Regions from separate parts of the Streptomyces sp. NPDC020807 genome, predicted to be linked through region 2. Evidence: riboswitches for the same ligand, from Rfam matches in the RefSeq annotation. Region 2 holds a riboswitch; each other region holds the start of a gene.
The links. A riboswitch is a leader RNA that binds a small molecule or an ion and turns the genes downstream of it on or off. The one in region 2 is predicted to bind cobalamin.
Positions count from the first base shown of each region.

Region 1 (3,828 bases), on a different contig from region 2:
AGCGCGGGATTCCCGTCGCCCGGACGCTCGTCGGGAACCACGTGACCTCCCTCGACATGGCCGGCTGTTCCGTCACCCTCTGCGAGGTCGACGAGGAGCTGCTGCGGCTCTGGGACGCGCCCGTGCAGACGGCCGCCCTGCGGTGGGGACGGTGAGCGGGATGACGGAGGGTCTCGACGCCGGGTTCGCGGTGCGGTGGCTGACGGGGGCCGCCCAGGTCGTCTCCCGCGAGGCCGACCGGCTCACGGATCTCGATTCCGCCATCGGCGACGCCGACCACGGCGCCAACCTCAGGCGCGGGTTCGCCGCCGTGGCCGAGGTGCTCGCCGAGGAGCCGCCCCCGACGCCGGGGGCGGTGCTCGTCGCCGCCGGGCGGGAGCTGATCTCGACCGTCGGCGGGGCCTCGGGGCCGCTGTACGGGACCCTGCTGCGGCGCGCCGGGAAGGCACTCGGCGAGGATGCGGCCGTCGGCCGGGAACGCTTCGCGGAGGCCCTCGGCGCCGGGGTCGGTGCCGTGGGACAGCTCGGCGGGGCGCAGGTGGGGGACAAGACCATGCTGGACGCGCTCGTTCCGGGCGTGGAGGGGCTGCGGACGTCCTTCGAGGCGGGGCGGGCGGCCGCCGCGGCCGGTGCGCTGGGGACCGTACCCCTGCGGGCGAGGAAGGGCCGGGCCAGTTATCTGGGCGAGCGGTCGATCGGGCACGAGGATCCGGGGGCCGCCTCCTCGGCGCTGCTGCTCGCGGCGCTCGCCGACACCGCCCGGGCGGAGGGTCTCTCGTGAGCGCGGGGACGCCGGCGCGGGTGGGCATCGTGCTCGTCTCGCACAGCGCGGCCGTCGCCGCCTCGGTCGCCGAGCTCGCCCGCGGCCTCGCCGGCGGCGGTGACACCGCCCCGATCCGGCCGGCCGGCGGGCTCCCCGACGGGGGTCTCGGGACGAGTGCCGCCCTCGTCGCCGAGGCGGCGGAGGCGGTCGACGGCGGGGCCGGGGTGGCGGTCCTCGTCGACCTCGGCAGCGCGGTCCTCACCGTGAAGGCGCTCCTCGCCGAGGGTGACGAACTCCCGGCGGGCACCCGTCTGGTGGACGCGCCCTTCGTCGAGGGCGCGGTCGCCGCGCTGGTGACGGCGAGTGCCGGCGGGGACCTCGACGCGGTGGCCGCGGCGGCCTCGGAGGCGTACGCGTACCGGAAGGAATGAGCGGCGCCCGGGAGGGCCGGCCGCGAGTGCGGGGAGTGACCGGGAGGGCGCGCCCGGTGGCGGCCGTGTTGTGATCGGGCAGGTCAACACACTAATGTCGCAGGGCCTTGGTGTACGGGAAACCGGTGCGGTACCGGTGCGGCCCTCGCCACTGTGATCGGGAGTTCCGGCTCCACACCCGGGGGGGACAGCCCTCCCGGGCAAGCCACTGGACCGTCGTGGGAGACCGCCTCGGTGTGGGAAGGCGGAGTCGGGACGTATGACCGTCAGCCAGGAGACCGGCCGGGGCGCGTTGTCCATCCACGAGGTGCTGGAGAGGGTCTCCCAACCATGCATATAGCCGAGGGGTACCTACCCCCCGTCCACGCCGCCGCCTGGGGCGTCGCGGCCGCCCCGTTCGTCGTCCACGGGGCCCGCGCCCTCACCCGAGAGGTGCGCGCGAACCCCGAGTCCACTCTGCTCCTCGGCGCGTCCGGCGCCTTCACCTTCGTCCTCTCGGCACTCAAGCTGCCCTCGGTGACGGGAAGTTGTTCCCACCCGACCGGTACGGGCCTGGGCGCGATCCTCTTCCGGCCGCCGATCATGGCGGTCCTGGGGACGATCACGCTCCTCTTCCAGGCCCTCCTGCTCGCCCACGGCGGGCTGACCACGCTCGGCGCGAACGTCTTCTCGATGGCGATCGTCGGGCCGTGGGCGGGGTACGGGACGTACCTGCTGGCCCGCCGGTCCGGCGCGCCGCTGATGGTCGCCGTCTTCCTCGGCGCGTTCGTCGCCGACCTGTCGACGTACTGCGTCACCAGCGTCCAGCTCGCGCTGGCCTTCCCCGACCAGGGCAGCGGCGTCCTCGGCGCGCTCGCCAAGTTCGGGTCCATCTTCGCCGTCACCCAGATCCCGCTGGCCGTGAGCGAGGGTCTCCTGACGGTCCTCGTGATGCGGCTGCTCACGCAGTCCAGCAAGGGCGACCTGATCCGGCTCGGCGTCCTCTCCCGGAAGGCTCCGGAGCGTCCCGCGGAGGAGGTGACCGCGGCATGAGCTCCCCGCGTGTCAGCAAGAACACCAAGATCAACGCGCTGCTCCTGCTCGTCGTCGTCGCGCTCGCGGTCCTTCCGCTCGCGCTCGGCCTCGGCGACCACAAGGAGGAGCCGTTCACGGGCGCGGACGCCGAGGCGGAGACCGCGATCACCGAGCTCCAGCCGGACTACGAGCCCTGGTTCAGCCCGCTGTACGAGCCGCCGTCCGGGGAGATCGAGTCGGCGCTCTTCGCCCTCCAGGCGGCGCTCGGCGCCGGTGTCCTCGCGTACTACTTCGGCGTCCGGCGCGGCCGGCGGCAGGGCGAGGCCCGCGCGCGGGCGGAGCTGGCGTCCCCGGTACCGGCCTCCCCGGCAGCCCCCTTGGTCCCGACCGCCCCGGCAGCGTCCCCGGTACCGGCCTCCCCGATGCCGGCCGAGGCCTCCGACGCCGTCGGCAAGGACGCGTAACCGCCCATGCTCCCCATCGACGCGGCGGCGCACAGCAGCCGCTGGCGCCGTCGGCATCCCGCCGAGAAGGCGCTGCTCGGCTTCGGCCTGACACTCTGCGCGGTCTGTCTGCCGCCGTGGCCCGGCGCCGTGCTCGTGGCGGCGGCGACGCTCGCCGTCCTGCTCGGGCCGGCCGCCGTGCCGGGCCGTCAGCTGTGGCGGGCCTTCCGGGTCCCGCTGGGCTTCTGCGTCACGGGCGCCGTCCCGCTGCTCTTCGAGGTCGGCGGGGAGCGCGGGTTCGTGGCGCTCGCGCCGGGCGGGCCCGGCCACGCGGTGGAGCTGCTGCTCCGAACCGCGGCCGCCTCGCTCGGCGTGCTGCTCTTCGCGTTCACCACGCCCGTCTCGGACGTGCTGCCCCGGCTCGTCCGGGCGGGCGTGCCGGCGCCCGTGGTGGACGTGGCGCTCGTGATGTACCGGATCATCTTCCTGCTGCTCGACTCCCTGACCAAGATCCGGCAGGCGCAGGCGGCCCGCCTCGGGCACACCACCCGGGCGGCGACCTGGCGTTCGCTGGCGGGTCTCGGCGCGACCACGTTCGTCCGTGCCTTCGACCGGGCGCAGCGGATGCAGTCGGGCCTCGCCGGTCGCGGTTACGACGGGACGCTGCGGGTCCTGGTGCCCGCCGCCGCGGTGTCGGTCCGGTTCCTGACGGCGACGGGCGCGCTCCTCGCGGGGCTCGTCGCCCTCACCCTCGTACTCGAAAGGTTCCTTCCGTGAGCAGCAGCACCTCCCGCCCGCCGGTCCCCGTCGTGGAGCTGGCGGGGGCGGGCTTCGCGTACGAGGACGGTCCCGCGGTCCTGTCGGACGTCGACTTCGCGGTGCCGGAGGGCCGGGCCATCGCGCTCCTCGGACGCAACGGCAGCGGGAAGACGACGCTCCTGCGGCTGCTCAGCGGCGGTCTGCGCTGCGGGAGCGGGTCGCTCCTGCTGGACGGGTCGCCGGTGGCGTACGACCGGAAGGGGCTCACCCGGCTGCGGACGACCGTGCAGCTCGTGGTGCAGGACCCGGACGACCAGCTTTTCGCGGCCTCGGTCGGCCAGGACGTGTCGTTCGGGCCGATGAACCTCGGTCTGTCGGAGGACGAGGTGCGGCTCCGGGTGCGCGAGGCCCTGGAGGC
Region 1 is NZ_JBFADU010000030.1:23,758-27,585, forward strand. It holds gene dhaK (dihydroxyacetone kinase subunit DhaK) at 1-155, shown strand, start outside; gene dhaL (dihydroxyacetone kinase subunit DhaL) at 161-781, shown strand; gene AB0G79_RS29595 (PTS fructose transporter subunit IIA) at 778-1,194, shown strand; cobalamin riboswitch at 1,286-1,496, shown strand; gene AB0G79_RS29600 (energy-coupling factor ABC transporter permease) at 1,525-2,226, shown strand; gene AB0G79_RS29605 (energy-coupling factor ABC transporter substrate-binding protein) at 2,223-2,672, shown strand; gene cbiQ (cobalt ECF transporter T component CbiQ) at 2,679-3,428, shown strand; gene AB0G79_RS29615 (ATP-binding cassette domain-containing protein) at 3,425-3,828, shown strand, end outside.
Region 1: linked by a shared signal. The riboswitch ahead of AB0G79_RS29600 (energy-coupling factor ABC transporter permease) and the one ahead of AB0G79_RS30785 (cobalamin biosynthesis protein) in region 2 are both predicted to bind cobalamin.

Region 2 (3,828 bases):
GGGACGCCCCTCGGCGGCCCGCCGCACGAGCGCGTCGGCGAGGCCCCGCTCCCGGAGCCAGGCGAGCGCCTTGACCGTGCCCCGGGTGCCGGGGACGACGACCAGGTCCGCGTCGACGAGCTCCTCGGGCCGGTCGACGAAGCGGACGACGACGCCCGGTTCGGCGGCGAGCGCGTCGACGTCGGTGAAGTTGGACATGAGCGGTACGGCGCAGACGGCGACCCGCAGGACGTCCTCGCCGACGGGCGGTGCGACGACCGACTCGCGGACGGTGCCCCGCAGGGAGACCCGGAGGCCGTCCTCCTCGTCGATGCCGAGCCCGTGCGCGTACGGGAGGACGCCGAGGGTCCGGCGCCCGGTGAGGTCGTACAGCATGTCGAGCCCGGGTTCGAGCAGCGTCACGTCACCCCGGAACTTGTTCACGAGGTAGCCCGCGACGAGCTCCTGGTCCTCGGGCGCGAGCAGCGCCGTGGTCCCGAAGAACTGGGCGAAGACGCCGCCGCGGTCGATGTCGCCGACCACGACGACGGGCAGCCGGGCGGCCCGCGCGATGCCCATGTTGACGATGTCGGTGCGCCGCAGGTTGATCTCGGCGGGGCTTCCGGCGCCTTCGCAGATGACGGCGTCGTACGTGCTCCGCAGCTCCTCCAGGCAGGCGAGGACGGGCTCGAAGAGCTCCTTCTGCCTGCCCCCGTGGTAGCCGCGGGCCGACAGCTCGCCGACCGGCTTGCCCATGAGGACGACCTGGCTGGACCGGTCGCTGCCGGGCTTGAGCAGCACGGGGTTCATGAGCGCGGTCGGCTCGACGCGCGCGGCCTGCGCCTGCATGGCCTGCGCGCGCCCGATCTCGGCGCCCTCGCGGGTCACGAAGGAGTTGAGGGACATGTTCTGTCCCTTGAAGGGGGCGACCTTGATCCCCTGCCGGACCAGCCAGCGGCAGATCCCGGCGGTCACGACGCTCTTGCCCGCGTCGGACGTGGTCCCGGCGACGAGCAGTCCGCCACCCCTCGTGCGGCCGCCGCTCATGCGTTCCTCCCCTTCGACGCGCGCGCGCTCAGCGCGCTCACGATCAGCCGGCCGCCGACGCAGGCGGCCAGCGACACGGCGGTGACCCGGCGCGAGAGCCGGACCGCCCGGTCGATGTCGGCGACCTCGACGGGCCGCCCCTCCCCGTTGAGGACGGGCCGGTGCTCGACCCGCCCGCCGTACGAGAGGGTCCCCCCGAGCCGTACGCCGAGTGCGCCCGCGAAGGAGGCCTCGACGGGGCCCGCGTTGGGGCTCGGGTGCTTCGCCGCGTCCGCCCGCCAGGCCCGTACGGCTCCGCGCGGGTCGCCGCCGGCGAGCGTCGCGGCGACGGCGGTCAGCCGGGCGCCGGGCCAGCCGGCCACGTCGTCGAGGCGGGCCGAGGCCCAGCCGAAGCGGAGGTAGCGCGGGGACTTGTGGCCGACCATCGCGTCGAGGGTGTTGACGGCCCGGAAGCCGAGGAGGCCGGGGACGCCCGCGACCGCGCCCCAGAAGAGGGCGCCGACGACGGCGTCGGAGGTGTTCTCGGCGACGGACTCGACGACGGCGCGGGCCATCGCGGGACCGTCGAGGGACTGCGGGTCGCGCCCGCAGAGGTGCGGCAGCCGCTCGCGGGCCACGTCCAGGTCGCCGGCGGCGAGCGCCCCGCCGATCGCCTGCGCCTCGCGGCCCAGGGTCGTACCGCCGACGACGGCCCAGACGGACGCGGCGGTGAGGGCGACGGCGGCGGCCGGCCGGTTCCGTACGGCCCGGGCGGCGAGGGCGCCCGCGGCGACGGTCGTCCCGGCGCAGACGGCGGTGTGCAGGGCGCCGCGGGCGCGGTCGTCGCGGTGCAGGCGCTGTTCGACGGCGGCGGCGGTCCGGCCGAAGAAGGCGACGGGGTGGCCGCGGCGTGGATCGCCGACGAGGCGGTCGACGGCCAGCCCGAGGGCGGCTCCGTAGGCGAAGGCACCTGTGGTTCTGATGCGGCCGGGCATGGCGCATGTCCTCACTCAGGGTCCGCGCCCTGGATCGACGTGACCGGCGGCGAGAGTTCCTGACTCCCGGACCCTGGGGGCCCGGTCACAGTGGCGGGACCGCGCCGGATTCGCACCGGACTTCCTCTGACTGCCGCCGTAATGGCCTCGGCAGTCCACCACGCGCCGCGAACAGCCGTCAACCCACCTTTGACCTGCGACGGGTCACTGTGCGAAGCACCACAAACACGGCACCACGAACACGGCGGGCGGCCCCCACCCGGAGGTGGGGACCGCCCGCCGTGAGGAGGGAGGCGCGACCGTCAGACGACGATCAGGTAGATGCCGTAGCCGACGGCCGCCGCGCAGAGGGCGAAGCAGGCGTAGGCGCCGGTACGGGCCAGGGCGGCGGAGCCGCCGTTCGCCTCGGCCTCCTCCTGCTTGCCGAGGCCGACGATCCCGAGGGTGAAGAGGCCCACGAGGGCGACGGTCGCCACGAGGCTGACTCCGAAGACGGAGCCGAGAGCTGCCCAGTCGATCTTCATGTCGTTCGTTCCTTACACCGCAGCGGCGGAGGCCGGGGGAGCGGCCGGGTCCGTGGGAACCGGCGCCGGGATGGTGGTCTTGAGGTCCTCGTCCGCGACGGCGGCGACGGAACCGGGGGCCGGCGGCGGGGTGACGGCCGCGATGGCGGTGGTCACGACGCCCGCGGGCTCCTCGTCGAGGTCGTCGGCGGTGACGTTGTTGTGGTCGACCGGCTTGCGACGGGAGAGGGTCCAGATGACGCCCGAGCCGGCGACGAGGAGGACGGCGACGGCGGCGATGCCCCAGGGGCCCTGCTTGGTCAGGAACTCGGCGCCCGCGCCGACGAGGCCGGCGGCCGGAAGGGTGAGACCCCAGGCGACGAACATCCGGGTGGCGGTCGACCAGCGGACGACACCGCCCTTGCGGCCGAGGCCGGCGCCCATCACGGCACCCGAGCAGGACTGGGTGGTGGAGAGGGAGAAGCCGAGGTGCGAGGAGGCCAGGATGACCGTCGCGGCGCTGGTCTGGGCGGCGAAGCCCTGCTGCGGCTGGAGGTCGGTCAGGCCCTTGCCCATGGTGCGGATGATGCGCCAGCCGCCGAGGTAGGTGCCGAGCGCGATGGCGACACCGGCGGAGACGACGACCCACAGGGGCGGGTTCGAGCCGGGGGCGACGACGCCCTGGGTGACCAGGGCGAGGGTGATGATGCCCATCGTCTTCTGGGCGTCGTTGGTGCCGTGGGCGAGGGAGACGAGACCGGCGGAGGCGATCTGACCGGCCCGGAAGCCCTTGGCGGTGGCCTTGGCGTCGGGGTTGGCCTTGATCTTGTACGTCAGCTTGGTGGCGGCCATCGCGGCGAGGCCGGCGACGAGCGGCGCGGCGACGGCCGGGATGAGGACCTTGGTGACGATCGTCGAGCCGTTGACCGCGGACCAGCCGGCGGACATGACGGCGGCGCCGATCAGGCCGCCGAAGAGGGCGTGGGAGGAGCTGGACGGCAGGCCCAGGAGCCAGGTCAGCAGGTTCCAGAGGATGGCGCCCACGAGCGCCGCGAAGATCACTTCTGTGCGAATGCCCTCTTCGTTGATGATCCCGCCGGAGATCGTCTTGGCGACCTCCACGGACAGGAAGGCTCCGACGAGGTTCAGCACGGCGGACATGGCCACCGCCGTCTTGGGCTTGAGCGCACCGGTCGAGATGGTCGTGGCCATCGCGTTGGCGGTGTCGTGGAAACCGTTCGTGAAATCGAACACGAGAGCTGTCACGACCACAATGGCGAGCAGCAGCGTGATGTGTTCCATTTACCCAGGCAATCGTTTGACGT
Region 2 is NZ_JBFADU010000033.1:56,049-59,876, reverse strand. It holds gene AB0G79_RS30790 (cobyric acid synthase) at 1-1,026, opposite strand, end outside; gene AB0G79_RS30785 (cobalamin biosynthesis protein) at 1,023-2,000, opposite strand; cobalamin riboswitch at 2,033-2,168, opposite strand; gene AB0G79_RS30780 (hypothetical protein) at 2,303-2,524, opposite strand; gene AB0G79_RS30775 (inorganic phosphate transporter) at 2,537-3,805, opposite strand.

Region 3 (3,828 bases), on a different contig from region 2:
CGCGCCGTGGTACCGGCGGCTGCTCCTCGGCGCTGCCCGAAGCGGACCCACCCCCACATCGTAGGAAGGCACCATCCACATGGCCCGCTTGGCCGGCAGGACCGCGATCGTCACGGGAGCGAGCCGAGGCATCGGAAGAGGCGTCGCCGAGCGGCTCGCCGCGGACGGCGCCCTGGTCGCCGTCCACTACGGCCGCGACGAGGACGCCGCCCGCGCGACGGTGCGGGGCGTCGAGGAGCGGGGCGGGCGGGCCTTCGCCTTCCGGTCCGACCTCGCGGCGCCGGACGCCGTCGACGTGTTCTACGCGGGCCTCGACGCGGGTCTCGCGGAGCTCGGCGAGGAGCCCGGCTTCGACATCCTCGTCAACAACGCCGGGGCGAGCGGCTCCGGCCGCGTCCACGAGCTGTCCCCCGAGGTCTTCGACCGGCTCTTCGCGATCAACGTGAAGGCCCCCCTCTTCCTCATCCAGCGGGGCCTCGACCGGCTCCGTGACGGCGGCCGGATCGTCAACGTCTCCTCCCTCGCGACCAGGACGGCCTTCCCCGAGTCCGTGACCTACGCGATGACCAAGGGCGCCGTCGACACGATGACGCTGGCGCTCGCCAAGGAGCTCGGCCCCCGGGGGATCACGGTCAACGCCGTCGCCCCCGGCTTCGTCGCCACCGACATGAACGCCCGGCGCCGGACGACCCCGGAGGCGCGCGCGGCCCTCGCCGCCCACTCGGTCTTCGGCCGGATCGGCGACCCCGCCGACATCGCGGACGTCGTCGCCTTCCTCGTCTCCGACGAGGCCCGCTGGGTCACCGGCCAGTACCTGGACGTCTCGGGCGGCAGCGCCCTCTGAGGGGTTCGCTGGATAAGGTGGGCGCACGATGACACGTTTCCGCGACAGCGTCCGGTCCCTCCTGCGCGAGCAGGTGCTCGACGCCGCCTACCGCCTCGTCGCCGCCGAGGGCTGGGGCGGCCTGCGCATGACCGGCATCGCGCGCGCCGCCGGGATCAGCCGCCAGACGCTCTACAACGAGTTCGGCTCGAAGGAGGCCATCGGCCAGGCCCTCGTCCAGCGAGAGCTGGAGGGCTTCCTCGTCGGAATCCAGCGCGAACTGGACGCCCACCGAGGCGAGTTGGAGGCCGCGGCGGCGGCCGGGGTCGGCTACACGCTCCAGCAGGCCGTGGACAACCCCCTCATCAAGAGCGTCCTGGTGGCGGCGCGCGGCGGCGACGACGACCTCCTCGCCTATCTGACCACCCGGCCCGAACCCGTCTTCGGGACGGCGATGACCCTGCTCGACGCGTACGCGATCGAGGCCTGGCCCGACGTGGACGAGGAGTCCCGCGGCCTCGCGGTCGAGACGATCGTGCGGCTCACCGTCAGTCACATCGTCCAGCCGGTGGCGTCCCCCGAGGTCTCGGCGGCGCGCATCGCGCGGATCACGGCCCGGATCGCGTACCCCGGCGGCCGCTGACCGCCACTCCCTCGCGCCGATCGACGGGCGGCGGGCGCGCCGACGGGGTACACCTCGACTGAGACCCCGTGACACCCCCATCGCCGATGACGACAGGGAGGCCGCCGTGGACGGCAGAAGCAAAGGGTTCGTGAAGTCCTTCAACCGTCGTGACGGATACGGGTTCGTCGTCCCCGTCGGTTCCGAGGAGCAGGTCTGGTTCAGCGCCGCCGACATCGAGGGCGAGGCCAGGACGCTCTCCGAGGGGCAGCAGATCACCTTCGTCCTCGCCCTCGGCGAGGGTCGTTTCGAGGCGAAGGAGATCCGCCTCTGAAGGCGCCGGCACTCCCATGGGGTGTGCGGGTGCGAAGAGGGCCTCGGCGGGCGCGGTGGTACTGTGCCGAAGCCAGTCGCACCTTTGTACGCACCCGAACGGGCGAGTGCACGGGTCAGGGAATCCGGTGGGAATCCGGAGCTGACGCGCAGCGGTGAGGGCGACGGGCGGAGCATCGGCCACTGGGCACTGTCGCGGGACGGGCCCGGGAAGGCGCTCCGTCCGGATGACCCCGAGTCCGAAGACCTGCTGGCGGCCCCGGCGTCGCGACGTCGCCCGGGGAGCACCGTACGACAGGCTCCGCGCATGAGCCGTGACGCAGAGGAAGCTCCGTGCCGTTCGCACACCCCGTCCCTCGCCCCGCCCGGACCCTGCTCCTGGCCCTGATGTCCGCGCTGGTCCTGGCCGTGGCCGGCTGCGCCGGTGGAACCGCCCCGAAGCCCGCGGCGAAGAACCAGGAGGAGGGCACCGCCTCCGGACACCCCGTGACGCTCGACAACTGCGGTCAGCGCGTACGGATCGACCGAGCGCCCCGGAGGGCCGTCGCGCTCGACCAGGGCGCCGCCGAGATCCTGCTCTCCCTCGGCCTCGCCGACCGGATGGTGGGCACCGCCACCTGGACCGACCCCGTCCTCAAAGGACTTGAGGCGGAGAACGCGAAGGTCCCGCGCCTCGCCGACCGCTACCCCTCCTTCGAGAAGGTCCTCGGCACCGAACCCGACTTCGCCGCCGCCTCCTTCGGCTACACGCTCGGCAAGGGCGGCGTGGCACCCCGCGAGCAGTTCGCGAAGCTCGGCGTCCCCACCTACCTCTCGCCGACCGACTGCGCCGGCAAGGACAACAGCGGCGACGGCGACGGCGTCCGCACCAAGCCGCTCACGATGGAGACCGTGTACGGCGAAATCCGTGACCTGGCCCGGGTGTTCGACGTGAGCGAGCGCGGCGAGAAGCTCGTCGCCGAGCTCAAGGGGCGGGTGGCGAAGGCCGCTTCGGCGGGCGACTTCACCGACGCGACCGTCCTCTACTGGTACGCCAACGCCGAATCCCCCTACATGGCCGGCTGTTGCGGGGCCCCCGGCGTCATCACCCGTGCGCTCGGCGCGAAGAACGTCTTCGACGACACCCGCGAGGAATGGCCCCAGATCAACTGGGAGAGCGTCGCCGACCGCGACCCCGACGTCCTCGTCATCGGCGACCTGATCCGCCGCTCCCAGTCCGCCGAGAGCGCCGCCAGGAAGATCGCCTTCCTGGAGTCCGACCCCGTCACGCGGAACATGACGGCGGTGCGGAAGAAGCGGTACGTGCTCCTCAGCGGCCAGGCCATGAACCCCACCCTGCGCACGGTCGAGGGCATCGAGAAGCTGGCGGCGGCGCTCCGCTCGTACGGACTCGCGAAGTGAGCGCACCCGCCACCAGGAGCCCCGCCGCCACCAGGAGCCCGGTGGCCCTCTGGGTCCTGGCCGGGCTCGCCCTCCTCGGCGCCTCCGTCGCCGTCGCGATCACCGTCGGACCCGCCGACCTGCGGGTCGGCGAGGTCGGGTCGGTCGTCGCCGCCCACCTCGGCGGCGACCCGGGCGCCTCCGGCGTCTCGCCGATCCGGGACGGCATCGTCTGGAACCTCCGTCTGCCCCGCACCCTCCTCGCGGCCGTCTGCGGCGCCGGACTCGCCGTCTGCGGCGTCGTGATGCAGTCGCTGCTCCGCAACCCGCTCGCCGACCCGTTCGTCCTCGGCGTCTCCTCCGGCGCCTCGACCGGCGCCGTCCTGGTCGTCGTCCTCGGTGTCGGCGGGGGAGTCCTCTCCGTCACCGGCGGCGCGTTCCTCGGCGCGGTCGCCTCCTTCGCGCTCGTCCTGCTGCTCAGTCACACCCTCGGCGGCTCCACCGACCGCGTGGTCCTCGCGGGCGTCGCGGCGATGCAGCTCTTCTCCGCACTGACGTCGTTCGTCGTCATGACGGCCGCCGACGCGGAGACCACCCGCGGCGTGCTCTTCTGGCTGCTCGGCTCGCTCGGCGGGGCGGGCTGGGGCGACGTCCGCGTGTGCCTCGCGGT
Region 3 is NZ_JBFADU010000011.1:41,828-45,655, forward strand. It holds gene AB0G79_RS18240 (NAD-dependent epimerase/dehydratase family protein) at 1-64, shown strand, start outside; gene AB0G79_RS18245 (glucose 1-dehydrogenase) at 80-844, shown strand; gene AB0G79_RS18250 (TetR family transcriptional regulator) at 873-1,466, shown strand; gene AB0G79_RS18255 (cold shock domain-containing protein) at 1,573-1,779, shown strand; cobalamin riboswitch at 1,897-2,027, shown strand; gene AB0G79_RS18260 (ABC transporter substrate-binding protein) at 2,166-3,179, shown strand; gene AB0G79_RS18265 (iron chelate uptake ABC transporter family permease subunit) at 3,221-3,828, shown strand, end outside.
Region 3: linked by a shared signal. The riboswitch ahead of AB0G79_RS18260 (ABC transporter substrate-binding protein) and the one ahead of AB0G79_RS30785 (cobalamin biosynthesis protein) in region 2 are both predicted to bind cobalamin.